One region of the Herbidospora sp. RD11066 genome, then DNA from elsewhere that is predicted to be linked to it. Evidence: riboswitches for the same ligand, from Rfam matches in the RefSeq annotation. Region 1 holds a riboswitch; each other region holds the start of a gene.

Region 1 (6,093 bases):
TCGTCGGCGATGACTTCGAGCTTGACCCAATCGGTATTGAGCGCCTCCCGGGCGAGTCGCGCGGTCAGCACCGCCTCACCCGCGGTGAAACAGCCGGCGGTGTTCGGCAGCACTTTGATGGCGCGTTCGCGCAGCACGTCCAGCACCGAACCGCGGCTCGCCGGGTCGAGCCGGCGCATCGCGACCGTGGTCAGTTCGGTGCCCGAGGCCGCCAGCGCCCGGTCGAGCACTTCCAGCGACGGAGCGCCGCCGGTGCCCATGATGAGCCGCGAGCCGAACTCCTCGCCGCCGATCAGCAGGGGATCGTCCATCGGTGCCTCAGCCTCCCTGGACCGCGGTCAGAACCTCGACCCGGTCGCCCTCGGCCAGCGGGGTCGCGTCCCACGCGCCCCGGCTGACCACCTCGTCGTTGACCGCCACCGCGATCCCCGCGGCCTGCGAGGTCAGTGTGTGCACGGCCTTCGTCACCGTCGCCCCGTCGTCGAGGTCGCAGGGGTCGCCGTTGATCGTGATGCGCATTCAGATCCTCGCCGGGTCGCACTCGGGCATCGGGTTGGGGTCGCCGTGGAGACCGGCGACGACGGCGTCGGCCGTCAGCGGCGCGAGCAGCACGCCCGCGCGGTGGTGACCGGCCGCCACCCACACGCCGCCGTGCCTGCCGACGTAGGGGAGGTTGTCGGGGGTGCCGGGCCGCAGCCCCGCGAAGGTCTCGGCCAGGTCGAGCTCGGTGATCCCCGGGACGAGTTCGCGCGCGTCGCGCAGCAGTTCGTAGACGCCGCCCGCGGTCACCCGGGTGTCGAACCCGAGCTCCTCCATCGTCGCGCCGACCACGATCTCGCCGTCGTCGCGGGGGACCAGGTAGACGTCGGAGCCGCGCACCTTGCCGCGTACACACTTCTGGAGGAGGCCGCGCGGGCCGCGCAGCCGCAGGATCTGCCCCTTCACCGGCCGGACCGGCAGCCCGGGGAGCAGGCTCGGCGTCCAGGCACCGGCGGCGACCACGATCTGGCCCGGTATCCCGTCGAGAGAGGTGACGTGCTCTTTGACGATCTTCCCGCCCGCGTTCTGGAAGGCCTTCTGGAGGGCCTGGGTGACCCTGCGGGGGTTGACCCACAGGTCGTCGCGGGCCAGCAGCCCGCCCCGGACGTTGGGCGAGAGCATCGGCTCGGCCTGGCGGCACTGGCGCCCGGTCAGCCGCTCCACCCGCAGCCCGAGCTTCTCCTCGAAGGCGGCCAGTTCGTCGAGCTGGGCCAGGTCGTCGGCGTCGTAGGCGACCTCGACCGTGCCGTCGGAACGGAGATCGACCGGGACCCCGCTGGCCTGTTCGAGCTCGCCCGCGAACTCGGGCCACCGCTCCAGCGAGGCGAGGCCGAGGCGCAGCAATGGTTCCTCGGTGTAGGTGACCTCGCTGACCGGCGCCAGCATGCCCGCCGAGGCGCGCGTCGCCCGCGAACCCGGGTCGGGGTCGGCCAGCGTGACGGTCAGGCCCCGCGAGGCGGCCCGCCACGCGATCGACAGACCGGCGATACCGCCGCCGATCACGAATACATCTGAAGCGTTCATCGCGCTCCCTTCGCCGGCATGATCCGGATCAGGTTCGATAGCGGTCGGGAACCTGTGGAGTTCCCCTCTCAGCCCGGTCAGCCGGACTCCCGCGCGTCTTTGTCCCAGAGTAATGCGAATTGATCTGATGCGCACAACACGGAATCGCTCTGATGTGCGAGCTACTTACTCAATTCGTTACCGAATCTCCATTGGCGGGTGGGCCCGTCGGCAATCTAGGGTCTACTCGTGGATCACGTCGTGGTGGTGGGGGCCGGCCTGGCCGGCGTCCGGAGTGTCGAGGCGTTAAGGGCCCACGGATACCCAGGGCGCATCACTTTGGTCGGCGAGGAGCCTCATCGTCCCTATGACCGCCCGCCCCTGTCGAAGGCGGTCCTCCTCGGCGACGCCGACTCCACGGTCGTCGACTCCGATCTCGAGGCGCTGAACGTCCGCCTCATGCTCGGCACCGCGGCCAAGGGCCTGCGCGACGGCGTCCTGTCCACGACCGACGGCGAGCTCTCCTTCGACGGCCTGGTCGTCGCCACCGGCGCCACCCCGATCCGCCTGCGCGGAGAGGGCCACCAGCATGTCCTGCGCACCATTGACGACGCCCTCGCGCTGCGGGCCAGCCTGGTCGAGGGCGCCCGCGTCGCCGTCATCGGCGCGGGCTGGATCGGCGCCGAGGTCGCCACCGCCGCCGCGCGGGCGGGCTGCCGCGTGACCGTCGTCGAGGCGGGCGACGCCCCCGTCTCCACCGCCCTGCCCATCGGCAGGTACATGATCCCCTGGTACGCCGAGGCGGGCATCGACCTGCTGCTCGACGCCACCGTGGGCACCGTCGACCCCGACGGCCTCACCCTGATGAACGGCGACAGGATCCCGGCCGACGTGGTCGTCACCGGGGTCGGGGTACGCCCCAACGTCGCCTGGCTCGACGGCTCCGACGTCGAACTCGACAACGGCGTGCTGGTCGATGAGCACCTGCGCAGCTTCTCGCCCAACGTGGTCGCCGTGGGCGACTGCGCCAACTGGTACAGCCGCCGCTTCGGCCGCCGCATGCGCGTCGAACACTGGGACACCGCCCTAGGCGCGCCCGACACCGCCGCGGCGACCTTGATGGGCGAGAACGCGATCTACGACCCGGTGCCCTATTTCTGGTCCGAGCAGTTCGGCCGCATGGTCCAGTACGCCGGTCACCACCACGGCGCCAACCTGGTCCTGCGCGGCGACCCCGAGACCGACGCCAAGTGGGCGGCCTGCTGGCTGACCGCCGACCACCGCCTGGTCGCCATCCTCACGGTCGACAGACCACGCGATCTGGTGCAAGGCAGACGTCTCGTCGAAGGACGGCAAAGGCTCGACGCCACCCGCCTCGCCGACCCAAGCGTTACCCTTCGAGACTGCACCGTGGCGTAAACTGGGTGTTTCGTGGAGGCGGCCGTGTGGTAATGGTGGATTCGTGACGCTTACAGTTGCGCAGATCGACCGAGACACCGACCAGCTCGTGGGGGAGTGGCTCCCTCTCTCGGACGTAGCGAAGAAGCTCCAGCTCAGCATCGGCAGGGCGAAGCAGCTCATCAAAGACAAGAAGCTCGTCGGCGCCCGCAGGGGCGGCGGGGAGCCGCAGATCCCGGCGGTGTTCATCGCCGGAGGCGACGTCATCAAGGGTCTCCCGGGAACGCTGACCGTGCTCGCCGACGCGGGCTTCAGCGAACTCGAGTCCATCAGATGGCTTTTCACTCCCGACGAGTCGCTGCCCGGCGCCCCGATCGACGCCATCAAGGCCGGGCGCCACACCGAGGTGAAGCGGCGGGCCCAGGCACTCGGGTTCTAACGGCCCCATGGCATCGTGGGGCGGGTGACCGATCCCTCCCGGCGCAGACTCGCCAACTCCCGCCTGTACCTGTGCACCGATGGCCGCCGAGAGCGTGGCGACCTGGTCGAATTCCTCGACGCCGCGCTCTCCGGCGGGGTGGACATCGTCCAGCTCCGTGAGAAGGGCCTGGAGGCGCGGGAGGAACTCGCCCTCCTCGAGGTCTTCCGCGCGGCCTGCGACCGGCACGGAGCCCTTCTGTCGGTCAACGACCGGGCGGACATCGCCTACGCGGCCACGGCCGCCGGGTTCGGTCCCGACGTGCTTCACCTGGGTCAAGACGACCTACCCGTACCGATCGCCCGCGCCCTCCTGGGCGAGGAGATCGTGATCGGCCGTTCGACCCACGCCTTCGACGAGGCCACCGTGGCAGCGTCGGAACCGGGCGTGGACTATTACTGCTGCGGCCCGACCTGGCCGACACCCACGAAGCCAGGCCGGCCCGCACCGGGCCTCCCACTGCTGGCCCACGCCTCGGGCCTGGGTGCCGCGCGGCCCTGGTTCGCCATCGGCGGCATCGACCTGGGCAACCTCGACGAGGTCCTCGCCCAGGGCGCGACCCGCGTGGTCGTCGTACGCGCCATCACCGAGGCCGAAGACCCGAAGGCGGCGGCCCAAGAGCTGAGCAACCGCCTCAAGACGGCCTGAACCGGCTTCCCGCGACCGCGACGGCCGTTGCGGGACGCGGTATCGCGTTGTGCGCGGCAACGCCTTCTTTCACGCTGGCGTCGTCGTCTGGGATCCGGCCCGCTGGGCGGGATGTGTCGCGGTATCGAGGTGTGCGCGGCAGCGCGTTCTTTCATGTTGGCGTCGTCGTCTGGGATCCGGCCTGCTGGGCGGGATATGTCGCGAGATTGAGCCGTCCGCGGTCGGAGGTGACCCGGCCTGTTGCGCCGGATGTATCGCGGTATCGAGGGGTGCGCGGTCGCCGCTGTATCCGGCCCGATGGGCCGGATATTTCCGGACTCGTCTAGTTGCGCCGGGTCGTCGCCGCGATGGCGAGGGCTTTGAGGGCTTCTCGGGCGTCGGCCGTGATGGGGGCCGCGTCGAGGACCGACAGGGCCTCCTTTACGTACGTGGTGATGAGGTCCTCGGCCGAGGCGAGGGCGCCCGTGTCGACGATGACGCCTCGCAGCGTTTCCACGCCCTCGGAGTCGAGTTTCGGGTCGCCGACGAGGGTGCGCACGGTCTGGGCCTGGGAGGCGGACGCGAGCTCCAGGGTGCGGGCGATGAGCATCGTGCGCTTGCCCTCGCGCAGGTCGTCTCCGGCGGGCTTGCCGGTCTCGGCGGGGTCGCCGAAGACGCCGAGGACGTCGTCGCGCAGCTGGAAGGCGATGCCGACGTTCTGGCCGTAGCCCGCGCAGACCTGGTCGATCCAGTCTTCACGTGACCGGGCCGCCAGGGTCATGCCGAGGCGCAGCGGATGTTCGACGGAGTACTTGCCGCTCTTGAACAGGGCCACCCGCCGGGCGCTCTCGAAGGAGTTCTCGCCGTGGGCCTGGGCGAGCAGGTCGAGGTACTGGCCGTTCATCAGCTCGGTCAGCATGTGGTCGAAGACCGGCTGCGCGGCCTCGACGCCCTCGGCGGGCACGCCGGAGGTCCGCCACAGCTCGCCCGCCCAGATGAGGAGCAGGTTGCCGACCAGGATCGCCGCGCCCTCGCCGAACTGGACCGCCGACCCGTGCCACCCGGAGTCGACGTGCAGCTTCTCGAAGCGCCGGTGCGCCGAGGGCATGCCGCGCCGCAGGTCGCTGGAGTCCATGACGTCGTCGTGGACGAGCGCGCTCGCCTGGAGCAGCTCCAGGGCCGCCGCGGCCGAGATCACCCCCGGGTCGTCGGCGCCCCCGGCGGCGCGCCAGCCCCAGTAGCAGAAGGCCGGGCGCAGGCGTTTGCCACCCGTGAGGAAGTCCTGCACCGCGCCCAGCACAACGGCCAGATCGGGGTCGTCGAACGCCATCCGGTGGCGGTCGATGAAGCGCTTGAGGGCCCGATCCACCTCGGGGCGGATGAAGTCCAAAGGCGCGGTGGCATTTGTCATGTAATGAGGGTATCTGGAGGTGATCGATTCGTTCATCTGCCGGGGTGGTTGTTATAGGTGAGGTTGAATTCGATCTTCATGCGAAGGCGTTCCCGCCTCTTTCCCGCGGGACTAGTAGCCTTGGCCGCATGGCTCTGGGTCTCCCCTCACGCTTTCCCGACCGCGTCGCCACCGTGAAGGAGTTGCTCGCGGCAGGCGAACGGTCGTTCTCGTTCGAGTTCGGCCCGCCGCGCACTCCTGAGGCGGAGGTTCAGCTCTGGCGGGTGATCCGGGAACTGGAGTCGCTGAAGCCGACGTTCGTCTCGGTCACCTACGGCGCCGGAGGGTCCACCCGCGACCGCACCGTCGAGATCGTCGAGCGCATCGCCCACAGCACCACGCTGACGCCGGTCGCCCACTTCACCGCCGTCAACCACTCGATCCGCGAACTGCGCCACCTCATCGGCCGCTTCGCCGACGCGGGTGTGCGCAACATCCTGGCCGTCCGGGGCGACCCGCCCGGCGACCCGATGGGCGAGTGGATCGCCCACCCCGAGGGCGTGCACTACGCCGAAGACCTGGTCCGGCTGATCCGCCAGTCGGGCGAGTTCTGCGTCGGGGTGGCGGCCTTCCCCTACAAGCACCCGCGGTCGCCCTC
Region 2 (6,093 bases), on a different contig from region 1:
CGACCGGACGCCCCAGCCGCCGCTCCAGCGAACCCGCCCACGACACCAGTTCGTCGGGGCCGAAGACGTTGTCGAGGCTGAGCATCGGCACCGTGTGCGGCACGTCGCCCACGACCGCGCCGCCCGCGACCTTCCCCGTCGGGGAGTTCGGCAGCACCTGCTCGGGATGGGCCGATTCGAAGGCCTCGATCCCGCGCACCAGCCGGTCGTAAGCATCGTCGTCGAGGGTGGAGGTGCCGTCGGCGTAGTAGGCGGCAGCGGCGTCGACGGCCAGCTGGACGGCCTCGGCGTAAGCGGTCTCATCCGAGATCAGCGTCATCGGGGGCGTTTCGTTCATGATCCCATCCTCTCGAACGGCACTGACATTTTCCGGCTCCGGAACGACGAACGATACGACTGCGGTGTGACGCCGACGACGCGTTTGAACCTCTCACGGAACGCGGTCGCCGAGCCGAATCCGGACCGTGCGGCTACGCGTTCGACCCCCTCGTCGGTCGTTTCCAGGAGGAACTGGGCGCGCCGCACCCGGGCCCGCAGCAGCCACTGCACCGGTGTGGTGCCGGTCTGCTCGCGGAAGCGGCGGCTGAAGGTGCGCCCGCTCATCCCGCCGCGCCGGGCCATGTCGGCCAGTGTGACCTCGTGGTCGAGGTTGTCCTCGATCCACGACAGCACCGGGTCGAGCAGCGATCCCCGCGGAACGGCGGGCCGGGTGTGCGGGACGAACTGCGCCTGCCCGCCCTCGCGTTCCAGCGGCACCACCGACACCCGGGCCGAGTCGGCGGCGACCTCCGAACCGAAGTCGCGCCGCACCAGATGCAGGCACAGGTCCAGCCCGGCAGCCGCTCCGGCCGAGGTCAGGACGGCGCCGTTGTCGACGTACAGGACATCGGGTTTGACGTCCACGAGCGGAAACCGCCGCGCGAGCCGGTCGGCGGCGGCCCAGTGGGTGGTGGCGCTGAGGCCGTCGAGCAGCCCGGCGGCGGCGAGGGTGAAGGCGCCGACGCAGATGGAGGCGATCCGGGTGCCGCTCGCGGCCGCCGCGCGCAGCGCGTCGAGGACCTCCTCGGCCGGCGGCGAGGCCTCCTCGGAACAGCCCGGGACCACGATGGTGTCCGCCTCCCGCAGCGCCGCGAGGCCGTGCGGCGCGATGAGGGTGAAGGCGGTCCCGGCCACCTGCGGTGCCGGGGCGCAGACCAGCACTTTGTACGGATTGCTCCCGTCGCCCAGCCGCGCCCGCCCGAACACCTCGATCGGCGTCGCGAGGTCGGCCGCCACCACATGGTCCTGAGCCAGGACCGCCACCGTGTGCATGCCGACCACCGTAGAGGTGGCGAGAACCCGGCGGAGATTGTCGATTCACCCCGTGGGGCGCCCACGCGCGGCCGATCTAGCCTGCCGCGCATGGACATCGTCATGCCGATTCTCATCGGGCTGGTCTTCGTCGCGGTCATGTCACTGTTCCCCGAACCGCGCCGCCGTCACGTCAACGCCGTGCTGGTCGGCGGCGCGGGCGCGGCCTATCTGAGCGGCGGCGGGCTCGGCTACTGGGAACTTTTGCTACCCGTGGTGATGACCTTCGTCGCGTACAAAGGGCTCAACAGCTGGACCTGGATCGGTGTCGGCTGGCTGATCCACACCGCCTGGGACGTCGTCCACCACCTGAAAGGGAGCCCGATCCTCCCCTTCTTCGAGCATTCGTCCTTCGGCTGCGCCATCTGCGATCCGGTCATCGCGCTGTGGTGCTTCGTCACAGCGGCCAGGACTCGCGGCGCCACGCCGCGTCCCAGAACATCCACTCATAGCGGGCCGTGGTGGCGAAGTGTTCCGCGGCCCGCGCGCGCTGCGCCTTGGTGGCCTCCTCGCCGACCCGGTCGGTGAGGGTCACCACTCTGCGGACCGTGTCCTGAAATGCCTCGTTCCCGTACGCCTCGATCCACCGCCGGTAGAGCGGATCAGGAGATGACCGCTTCAGCAGGTCCTCCCCCACCCGGGCGTAGATCCAGTAGCAGGGCAGCACCGCCGCCAGTCCGTCCAGGAACGAACCCCCGTAGACCGTGGCCAGGACATAGCTGGTGTAGGCCCGGGTGGTCGGCCCGACCGGCGCGGCGGCCGCCTGTTCGGCCGAGCCGCCGAGGTCGGCCATGAAGGCGGCGTGCATCTCGCGCTCGGCCGCGATGGCCCCGGCGGCATCGCCCGCGAAGGCGCTGGTGGTCTCGTCGTCGGGCGCCTTGGCCGCGCACACGGCCAGGGCGCGGGCGTAGTCGCGCAGGTAGTGGGAGTCCTGCTCGACGAAGTGGCGGAACGCCTCACGGGGCAGCGTTCCGTCGACGAGCCCGGTGATGAAGGGGTGGTCGAGAATCGCCTGGTAGACGCGGGTGTCCCATAAATCTTGGCTGTACGTCACTACGGACCTTCTCCCTACGCCGGCATGACCCGGTCAGGTTCGAGCGGTCTGTGGCCGCCTCAGCCACACTCTCAGCCCGTTGCGCGGGCTCCCGCGATGTCGTGATCGAGCCTAGACCACCCCGCCATTTTCCGGCAAAGCCCGGTGCCGCCTCCGGCCAGCGGGAATGGGCAGGTGGGGGCGATGCGGCATGACATCTCACGACCCTCCCGAGGGGCCCGTCGAGCGGGCGGCGGAGAAGGCGAACGCGGCGGCGACCGAACGGCGGCCGTTCGGCGAGCAGGGGCGGCCGTTCAACCGGCGGTCGCCGTTCCACGTGGGGATGATGGCCGCGGCGGGCGTGGCGGTCACCTACGGGGTGATCCTGCTGCTGGGGGCGGCGAAGGACGTGCTGATCCTCATCGGGCTGGGGCTGTTCCTGGCGATCGGGCTCGATCCGGCCACGAACTGGCTGGTGCGGCGGGGGGTGCCGCGCTGGGCCAGCGTGCTGATCATCGTGGTGGCGACGCTGGCGCTGGTCGGGGGCTTCCTCGCACTGGCCATCCCGGTCGTCGTGGCGCAGGTGAGCCAGTTCGTCCACGACGTGCCCATGTATCTCCAGCAGGCGACGAACCAGAACACGCTCGTGGGGCGGCTCAACACCCGGTTCGACCTGGCCCGCGTGATCCAGGAGCTCGGTACCGGTAAGAGCGAGATCTCGCTGGTCGGCGGGCTGCTGGGCGCGGGCGAGGTGGTGGCGGGCGCGGCCTTCTCGACGGTGATCGTGCTGGTGCTGACGATCTACTTCCTGGCCGACCTGCCCCGGATCAAGGCCACCGCCTACCGGTGCGTACCCAACTCGCGGCGCCCGCGCGCGATCCTCATCGGCGAGGACATCCTCAGCAAAGTAGGTAGGTTCGTGCTCGGCAACCTCGTGACGTCGACGGTCGCCGGGGTGCTGACCTTCATCTGGCTGGTGATCTTCAATGTCCCGTACGCGCTGTTGCTGTCGCTGTTCGTCGCGTTCATGGACCTGATCCCGGTCGTGGGGTCGACCCTCGGCGGACTGGTCGTCTTCCTGGTGGCGCTTTCGGTCTCCTTCCCCGTCGCGCTGGCCACCGCCGTCTTCTTCGTGGTCTACCGGCTCTTCGAGGACTACGTGCTGGTCCCGCGCATCATGGGCGCGGCCGTCGAGGTGCCCGGCGTGGTCACGCTCGTCGCGGTGACACTGGGCGCGGCCCTGCTGGGCATCCTCGGCGCGCTGTTCGCCATCCCGATCGCGGCGGCGCTGCGGCTGATCCTGCGCGAGGTCGCCTTCCCGCGCCTGGACACGTCGTGAGGTTCAGGCGCGCCAGACCCGCCGCAGGTTGAGGGTGTCGCCGATGGTGACGGTCGGGTCTCCGTCCACCAGAAGGAGATCGGCCCGCAGACCTGCGGCGATGCGCCCCCGGTCGGTGAGCCCGAACCGCCGTGCCGGGACGGAGGTCGCCGCGCGCAGCGCCTCGATCGGCGTGAGCCCCGCCTCGACCAGGTAGCGCAGCTCACGGTGGAGGCTGGCACCGTGCACGACGCCGCCCAGGAACGGCAGCGGCGCGGGCGCGGCGTCGGTGCCCGCGAGCAGGTCGACCCCCGCGTCACGCAGCGCCTTCACCGAGGCGAGCACGTCGTCGAGACGGCCCTGCGGATAGCGGTCGTAGCTGCTGCGCAGGGTGGCGGTCCAGGCGGCGTCGAGCCGCGATCCCACGCGCGGATCGTCGGCCAGATCACCACCGGTGATCCCCATCATGGACGCGTTCAGCACCACACACGGCACCACGAACGCCCCCGAGGCGGCGATGACATCGATGATCTCGGCGGTGTGCGGCTGATCCATGAACAGGTGGGCGAACCCGTCGATACCGGCCTCGGCGGCCATCCGCGTCGCCTCGACCGTGAGGGTGTGCGCGATGGCGAGCAGCCCGTGCCGGTGGACCTCGGCGACCCCGGCGTTGAGCGTGGCCTGGTCGAGCATGGGCAGACCGGGATGGCCTTCGACCGAGCCGTCGTCCACCATGAACTTGATGTAGTCGGACCCGTCCGCGACCAGCCGCGGCACGAACGCGACCGCCTCCTCCGGGGTACTGGCGAACGGCATCAGCGGCAGGTCGGGCCCGGCCGCGGGCTCGAAACCGGGCGGGAACAGCTCGCTCGGATGCCCACCCGGCGGCGTGATCCCGAACCCCGACGAGCGCACGTCGGCGACCGTGTCGGGCAGGTGCGCACGGCCTTTCTTGGTGTGCAGCCCCTGCATCTCCAGCTCGGTGGTGACCCCGAACCGCAGCGCCAGCGCAAGCGCGGGTTCGGAGGTGTGGACGTGGGCGTCGATCAGCCCGGGTAGCAGCGTGCCGCCCTGGGCATCGACGATCTCCGCCCCGTCGGGCGGCGGGGTGCCGACGGCGGCGATCAGCGCGCCGTCCAGCAGGACGGTCGTCTCCTCACGGACGCGCTCGCCGTCGAACACACGGGCGTTGACGATGGCCGTGGTCATGGTGCCTCCTCAAGTATGCATGATGCAATTACATGCTTAATAGCACATATATGCACCTTGTGGTAGAAAGGCGATGTGAGCGCAACACCGCAGGAGGAGCCGCTCCTCGACGCCGTGGGCATGGCCTTCGCCCGGCTCCGCCGCCGCACCATGCAGGCCCCCGTCGACGGCCCCGTGGGCCGCAAGGACCTGACGCGCAACCTGGTCCTCAACATCGTCGACGAAGCGGCCGAGGCGGGCCGCGAGATCACGATCGGCGCCCTGGCCGACCACCTGATGGTCGACGCGTCGGTCGCCAGCCGCATGGCGACCGACTGCATCAGCAACGGCTACCTGGTGCGGGCCGCGTCCCAGCTCGACGGGCGTCGCACCGTCCTTCAGCTGACGGGCGAGGGGGTGGCGCTGCTGGCCCTGTTCCGCCACCAGCAGCGCCAGGCCTTCGAACACATCACCCGCGACTGGCCTCGGGCGGAACGGCTGGAGTTCGCCCGGCTTCTACTGAAATACGCCGACGCCACCGCCCGGCTCCCGGCCCCTGACGCGTCTTAGGAGAACCCGCGTGGACCTCGGCTCGTCCTTCGGCACGGCGGCACCCGCTTATGCGGAGCACCGCCCGGATTATGCGCTCGCCGCCGTCCGCTGGGCACTGGAGCCTGCGCTGGGCTCTGACATGCTCGTTGTTGAGCCTTTGCCCGGCCAGCCGGCGGCGGATGCCGACGCGATCGCAGCCGAGCTCGCACCCAATCCACACGTCCTGGACCCAGGCACCGAGTCGCGGACCAGCATGATCGTCGTTGGGCCTATGCCCGGCCCGCGCATACCGGACCTGGGCACCGAAACCGACATGCTGGCCGCAGCGGATAGCGACGCGATCGAGCCCGCACCCTGTTTTGGTGTCCCCAACCGAGACACCGAAAGCGGCACGCTAGCCGCAGTCGATGCCGACATGATCGCGGTTGAGCCCACATCCGGTCCGCGCATCCTGGACCTCAGAGCCGGAGCCAACGCGATCGAGCCCGCACCCGGTCTGCGTGCACTGGACCCCGGCGTCAGAACCGACACACTCGCCGCGGCCGATGCCGACACGATCACTACCGAGCCGGCACCCGGTCTGGGCGCGCCCAACCGGGTCACCGAAAGCGGCACGCCAGCCGCAGTCGATGCCCGCCGAATCGCAACTAAG
Region 3 (6,093 bases), on a different contig from region 1:
AAGGTCAGCTTCTCGCCGGGTTCTGGCAGGTCGAAGGGGGGTGGACGGCCGATCACGTCCTCGTAGGCGTAGCCGGTCAGTTCGGCCGCCTTGGGGTTCCAGCGCGTGACCGTGCCGCTCTCGCTGAGCACGGCGATGCCGTCGGCGCTGGCGTCGAAGACCGCGCGTTCGTGGGCGCGCTGCCGGATGGCGTCCTGGTAGGCGACCGCGTTGCCGACCGCGATCCCGGCGTGCCCGGCGAGCAGTTCGAGCAGTTCGAGCTCCAGGTGGCCGGGCTTGCGCCGGGCGAACAGGGCGTAGAGCGCGCCGTAGGGCCGCCCGCCGACGGCCGCGATGGCGACCGCGATGGTGTGCAGGCCGTCGAGCTGGGCCCAGATCAGATCTTGGAGCCCCTCTGGCCCGGTCTCCAGGATGACCGGTTTGCCGGTGCGCAGCAGTTTGCCCACCAGGCTGCTGCCCAGGTCGGCGGTGGCGCCCTTCATGGGTTCGGGCAGCCGGTGGGTGCTGACCAGCCGGAGCTTCTCGCCGTCGATCAGCACGAACCCGCCCGCGTCGGCCCCGGTCAGCTCGGTCAGCGAGCCGGCGATCCGGTCGAGCACCACGTTCTGGTCGAGCTCGGCGTTGATGTCGCCGACGACGTCGGTGAGCCTTCTGACGAGCTGGGCGCGCCGCACCGACCGGGCCCGCGCGGCCTCGTTGTCGTCGCGCTGGTGGTAGACGCCGACGTACCCGAGCAACGCGCCCGAGGGTGTGCGCAGCGCACTGATGTCGGCCTGCACCTCGATGAGCGTTCCGTCGCGCCGGAATCTCCGGGTTCGCAGCTGTACGGGACCACCTGTGCGCACCCTTTCGAGCACCGCGTTGTGCTCGGCCATCAGCTCCTCGGGCACGAAGGGCGGGCGGCGTCCGACGATCTCGTCGGGGGACCAGCCGAACATCCGTTCAGCGGCGGGATTCCACGTGACCACCGACAGATCGCGATCGAGTGCGACGATGGCATCGGCCGCGCTGGCGACTACCGCCCGCGCGATCCCTTCGTCCTCGTCGTCACGTTTATCCCAGTGGTCACATTCCACGGGTCCATCGTGCCGCTTTTCCGCTCGTGATCATGGGCTTTTCCCATGCTCCGCTACGCTGCCCTCGAACCCGGGGAAGGGAAGTGCCATGGACGCGTCGGCCGCATCGGGCGACCTGGAGGCACTGCTCCGGGTCACCTCACCCACGTACGTCGGGGAATCCGTCCCCACGATCGCCTTCGGCACCCACGACACGACGGCCGGACGGATGGTCCTCGCCGTCACCGCGCGGGGTGTGATTGCCACCACATTCGACGACGAACACGCGGTGTACGCCCGGGTCTACCGGGAGGTCGGGTCGTTCATCGGCCATGACCCCAGCCGCCTCGACCCGCTGAAGCGGGAGATCGACGCCTACTTCGACGGGCGGCTGCGCACGTTCACGCTCCCGTTCGACCTCCGCCTCGCGACGGCGTTCGCCCGGAGCGTGCTGCAGATGATCACCTCGACGCCCTACGGCACGACCACCACCTACGCCGCGGTCGCCGCCCGCATCGGCCGGCCCCAGGCGCTGCGCGCGGTCGCCAACGCGGTCACCGAGAACCCCGTCTGCCTGCTGGTTCCGTGTCACCGGGTGGTCGAGGGGCCGGGGCTGCCGGGGGCCTACGCCGGTGGAAAAGCCGCCAAAGAGATGCTGCTGAACCTGGAATCCGCTTAGCCAACGTGTCTGTCCCCACACGGTAAACCTGTGATCACTCAATGTGATAGTAATCTCACGCCGAGCAATCACCAGGTCACTAGTGGGGAGTGGTCATGCTGGGGTTCATCGTCGCCGTCGGGTCGGCGGTCGCCGTGGTGGCACTTTCGGCGTTCATCTTCAGAAGGTTCGGCACCGGGAGCGAGGACTCCGACCCCGGCGGCCCGACGGTCGGCCACGCCGGGTCGATGCTGTCGGCGCTGTTCCTGCTGGTCTTCGCCATCGCGATCGTCGTTCCGTGGACGACCGCCGACGCGGCCAGGCAGAACACGTACACGGAGAGCCAGTCGGCCGTGGAGGCCTACTGGGCCGCCAACGAGCTGCCTCCGGCCGCCGCGGCGCAGGTGCAGGCCGGGCTGCGCGACTACATCGGCTTCGTGGTCGACCAGGAGTGGCCGCTGATGGCCGAAGGCCAGCTCAGCACCGAGGGCACCACCCGCCTCAACACGCTGCGCACCCAGGTCTCCGGGCTGGTCGTCCAGGGTGACGACCAGGAAGACGCCAAGGCGGCCGTGGTCGACCAGATCTCCCAGCTGAGCTCGTCGCGGGTCCAGCGCGCCGCCGACGCGGGGGCCACCCCGCCGACCATCCTGCTGGTGCTGACCGTGGTGACCGGCCTGATCGTGCTGGTCTTCCCGTTCCTGGCCGGGGCCCGCCCGAAGGGCATGGCGCTGCTGCCGATGCTGGCCATGGCGGCACTGCTGGGGGTCGGCATCTTCATGGCCTTCGACATCATCCATGTGTTCGACGGCGGGCTGGCAGTGAAGCCCGACGCGTTCACCAGCGCACTGGCCGAATTCGGCCGAATCTCAGGATTGAGCTGATGACAAGCCGAATAACCGCCGCGACACTCGGCTTCCTGATGCTGGCCACGCTCTCGGTGGCCTCGGCCCCGGCCGCGACGGCCGACGGCATCCTCGACGTCGGTGTCGGCGTCGGGCCGGGCGTGGGGGTGTGCGTCCAGGTCGGGGTCATCCTCGACGTGGAGTTGGGGGTCGGTGTCCTCCAGCAGCCGCCGTGCAACCCGCCACCGCCTCCACCGCCGCCTCCGCCACCACCGCCGCCCGCCGAGGAGCCACCGGCGCCGACCCCGTCGGAGACGCCGTGTCCGCCGCCTCTGCCGGAGGAACCGCAGGTGGAGCCGCCACCGCCACCTCCGCCGCCTCAGGTGGAGGAACCGCCGCCGCCTCCTCCACCTCCGCCGCCACCGCCGCCGCCACCCCCGCCGCCGCCTCCTCCGGTGAGAGAGCCGAAGCCGAGGGTGGAGCAACCGGCCAGGGTCGTTCCGGTACGCCTTCCGAAGCCGGTCCCGACCGTGAAGAAGCCGTCACCGCGTCCCAAACCGACGCCGTCGGCGACACCGGAGCGGCGTGAACCGAGGGTCGCGGCCGTGGCCAACCCGAAGAAACGTGAGAACCCGCTGAAGTCGGTGCTCTTCATGGTCGTCCTGTCGACCGTGATCGCCTCGGCCGCGGCGGTGGCCTTCACCCGGATCAGATAGTCGCCTTGACCGAGCGCCGCCTCAGGCCCCCGATCGCCAGCGTGACCAGCGCGGCGACCAGGAACGCCCCGAGTGCGGCGCTCATCTGGGGCACGAAACCGAGCGCCTCCCGCGCCGAATCCCAGATCGCATCCCACCATTCGATCTTGGTCGGCGCCGCGACCATCCACCAGGCGGCGAACCCGAGCACCCACGGCACGATCATGATCCACCGCGACGGCGCGTGCTCCGAGGTGTCCCACCTGCGGCGCCCGCCGAGCAGGAAGTAGTCGACGGTGAGCACCGCGAACATCGGCACGAACACCGCCCCGATGATCCCCAGGAACGCCGAGTAGGTGTCCGCGCTCACGAAGATCGCCAGCAGCGTGACCAGCACCCCGATGACGACCGAGAGAATCCGCCGGTCGACCTTCGGCATCAGGTTCTGCAGCGACATCGTCACCGAGTAGACGTTCACGAACGACTGGTCGGTCTCCCGCAGCACGAGGATCCCGAAGAAGACCGCCCCGAGCGACGCGGTGACGAACGGATCCCAGACCTGGTTGACGTCGTTGCCGACGAGCGCCAGCGCCGCGATCCCCAGCGCCAGGCAGGAGACCTGGGCGATCGTGTAGCCGCCGACCACCCCGCCGAACGCCGCCCTCGAACTCTTCGAGAACCGCGAGAAGTCGGCCGCAAGCGGCACCCACGACACGCTCAGCGCGATGACGTAGTCGACGGCCGGCGTGAACGCCTCCCACGACCCCGCTCCCAGCGAGGGTCCGCGCGAGATCAGCTCGTACGCGAAATAGATCATCGCCAGCACGACGCCGACGGTGACGTAGCGGCGCAGGATGCGCACGGCGCCGAGCGGCTTGATCGTGAGCGCCGTGGTGATCACCCCGGCGATGACGACCCAGACCGCGTAGGGCACCGTCACCCCGAACTGCCCCGCGATGGCCTGCGCGCCCTGGGCGATGACCCAGAGTTCGAACGCCCCCCAGCCCAGCATCTGGATGATGTTCAGCACGCTCGGGAGATAGGAGAGTTTCGCCCCGAAAAGCCCTCTGAGCAGCATCATCGCCGGGGCGCCCGTCTGGGTGCCCGGAATGGCGGCCAGGCCGACCATGGCCGTACCGATGAGACTGCCCACCACGGCGGCCGTCAGCGCTGCGACGAAACTCAGCGGACGGTCCCCGAGGGGGTTGACCAGCGCGATCGCTCCTGAGAACCCGAGCAGTGACACCCCGAGGTTGGCCCACAGTGCACCCTGGTCGAGCAGGCCGAGCGTTTTCGGCGGAGCCTCGTCGAGGGTGAGGGGTGCCTCGGAATCGATGACAGCGGTCATCACACACACGCTCCCTACGCCGGCATTACCCGGACAGGTTCATGCGGTCGGCGACGCTGGTCGCCCTCTCAGCCCGGTTACGCCCGAGCTCCCGCGGTTCTTAGGTTGTGAACGAACCGGGATCAGCCCGGTTCGTCCCCACATGATGCATCATGTGCACCCGTTCGACCACCCCCGACAGGTCAGGAGCCCGGGAAGACGACCCGGCCGACGGACGGGGCGGGCAGATGTTTCTTCGCGCCCCACCAGTCGAAATTGACGCAGGTGTCGCGGCCGGGGGCGTCCTGGCCGTCGTCCACTTTCGCGCAGAACCGGTTCGGCAGGCCTTTCGCACTGGTGTACATGTGCCACTTGACGTCCACCGCCGCCTGGGCTTCGTCAGGCTTCGGGGTGTCCGCCCGCAGTGACGGCGAGGCCGCGTAGAGGTCGCCGTAGGCGATGACGCCCTCGTACATGGTCGCGTTGCGGCGCTTCCCGGCCTTGAGCAGCGCCTTGAGCGTCGTCGGTTCGACGATGAAGACGGGGTTCCAGAAGGGGTTGTACTCCCTGGGACCGGCCCGCCAGACCTTCCCCTTGGGCAGGGAACGCACGATCGCCGGGCTGGTGCGGTAGGTGTACTTCCCGCCGCCGAGCGACCTGATCCGGTCCTTGACGGGAGCGCGCTTCACCCGCGTCTCGTAGGCCACCACCTGTTTGCGGCCGAACTCCAGCCACCCCTCCTGCCAGAAGACCAGCTTCGCCGGGGCGCTGGCGAACGAATGCCCCCACTCTCGGATCATGACGCCGTGGCCCGGCACGTACTGCGCCTTCACCGCCGTCAAGGGATCCGCAGCCCCCACCGCAGGACTCGGTACGCCAAGTCCGGCGGCCACAAGGACGACAACCATCGTTCGCCGCATCACGGGGTGCATTCTGCACCAGATCGGGGGATCTACGAGTGTTCGGTCACCTGTCCGGGGGTGCGGGAGCCGGCCAGTTCCGTGAGCCGGGCCAGGTCCAGTCCGTCGCAGGTGAGCTCGTTCGAGGCGATCTCGGCGCGGATGACGGGTTCCGCGGGTCCCGGCAGGGCCACCGTGGCGGTCTGCATCGCGGCCCAGTCGCGGAGCTCGTCGATCGAGGGCTGCGGCAGCTCAGGTGAGTACTGGACGATCAGGGCGTTGTCCCCGGCGAGCAGGTGCTCCAGGCTGCCGCCGGTGGGCATGTTCTGGTCGCCCGGGGCGTAGAAGGCCCGGTCGGGGTGGTGCCACTCGGTGTCGCCGGGGGCCGCGAGGGGCGTACGCGGGCCTGATTCGCAGGTGACCGCCCCCGGCTCGGACGCGGCCGGGGTGCCGGCGCATGCGGTGCACAGGGCGAGCGCCGCCGCGGCCGGGAGGAGAAAGCGGCGCATCGGTTCACTCCTGATCGAATCGCGAGGCCGGTGGCCCGAAGGATCTCGGGCCACCGGCTGTGGAACGGGTGGGTCAGCCGACCTGGAGAACGGCCGAGCGCGAGA

The links. A riboswitch is a leader RNA that binds a small molecule or an ion and turns the genes downstream of it on or off. The one in region 1 is predicted to bind thiamine pyrophosphate.
Region 2: linked by a shared signal. The riboswitch ahead of tenA (thiaminase II) and the one ahead of thiO (glycine oxidase ThiO) in region 1 are both predicted to bind thiamine pyrophosphate.
Region 3: linked by a shared signal. The riboswitch ahead of ACYQ78_RS14015 (purine-cytosine permease family protein) and the one ahead of thiO (glycine oxidase ThiO) in region 1 are both predicted to bind thiamine pyrophosphate.

What each region holds. Positions count from the first base shown of each region.
Region 1 is NZ_BAAGDO010000001.1:559,642-565,734, forward strand. It holds gene ACYQ78_RS02550 (thiazole synthase) at 1-311, opposite strand, end outside; gene thiS (sulfur carrier protein ThiS) at 319-519, opposite strand; gene thiO (glycine oxidase ThiO) at 520-1,563, opposite strand; TPP riboswitch at 1,552-1,666, opposite strand; gene ACYQ78_RS02565 (NAD(P)/FAD-dependent oxidoreductase) at 1,792-2,961, shown strand; gene ACYQ78_RS02570 (Rv2175c family DNA-binding protein) at 3,005-3,379, shown strand; gene thiE (thiamine phosphate synthase) at 3,404-4,066, shown strand; gene ACYQ78_RS02580 (polyprenyl synthetase family protein) at 4,389-5,456, opposite strand; gene metF (methylenetetrahydrofolate reductase [NAD(P)H]) at 5,585-6,093, shown strand, end outside.
Region 2 is NZ_BAAGDO010000002.1:1,171,591-1,177,683, forward strand. It holds gene ligA (NAD-dependent DNA ligase LigA) at 1-337, opposite strand, end outside; gene ACYQ78_RS10960 (GlxA family transcriptional regulator) at 334-1,311, opposite strand; partial or broken gene ACYQ78_RS10965 (DUF6010 family protein) at 1,450-1,695, shown strand; gene tenA (thiaminase II) at 1,748-2,404, opposite strand; TPP riboswitch at 2,399-2,509, opposite strand; gene ACYQ78_RS10975 (AI-2E family transporter) at 2,595-3,722, shown strand; gene ACYQ78_RS10980 (amidohydrolase family protein) at 3,726-4,910, opposite strand; gene ACYQ78_RS10985 (MarR family winged helix-turn-helix transcriptional regulator) at 4,986-5,459, shown strand; gene ACYQ78_RS10990 (class I SAM-dependent methyltransferase) at 5,470-6,093, shown strand, end outside.
Region 3 is NZ_BAAGDO010000003.1:541,686-547,778, forward strand. It holds gene ACYQ78_RS13995 (PAS domain S-box protein) at 1-1,076, opposite strand, end outside; gene ACYQ78_RS14000 (methylated-DNA--[protein]-cysteine S-methyltransferase) at 1,165-1,734, shown strand; gene ACYQ78_RS14005 (bestrophin-like domain) at 1,830-2,597, shown strand; gene ACYQ78_RS14010 (hypothetical protein) at 2,597-3,274, shown strand; gene ACYQ78_RS14015 (purine-cytosine permease family protein) at 3,267-4,601, opposite strand; TPP riboswitch at 4,595-4,706, opposite strand; gene ACYQ78_RS14020 (hypothetical protein) at 4,784-5,413, opposite strand; gene ACYQ78_RS14025 (hypothetical protein) at 5,533-5,988, opposite strand; gene ACYQ78_RS14030 (ThuA domain-containing protein) at 6,062-6,093, opposite strand, start outside.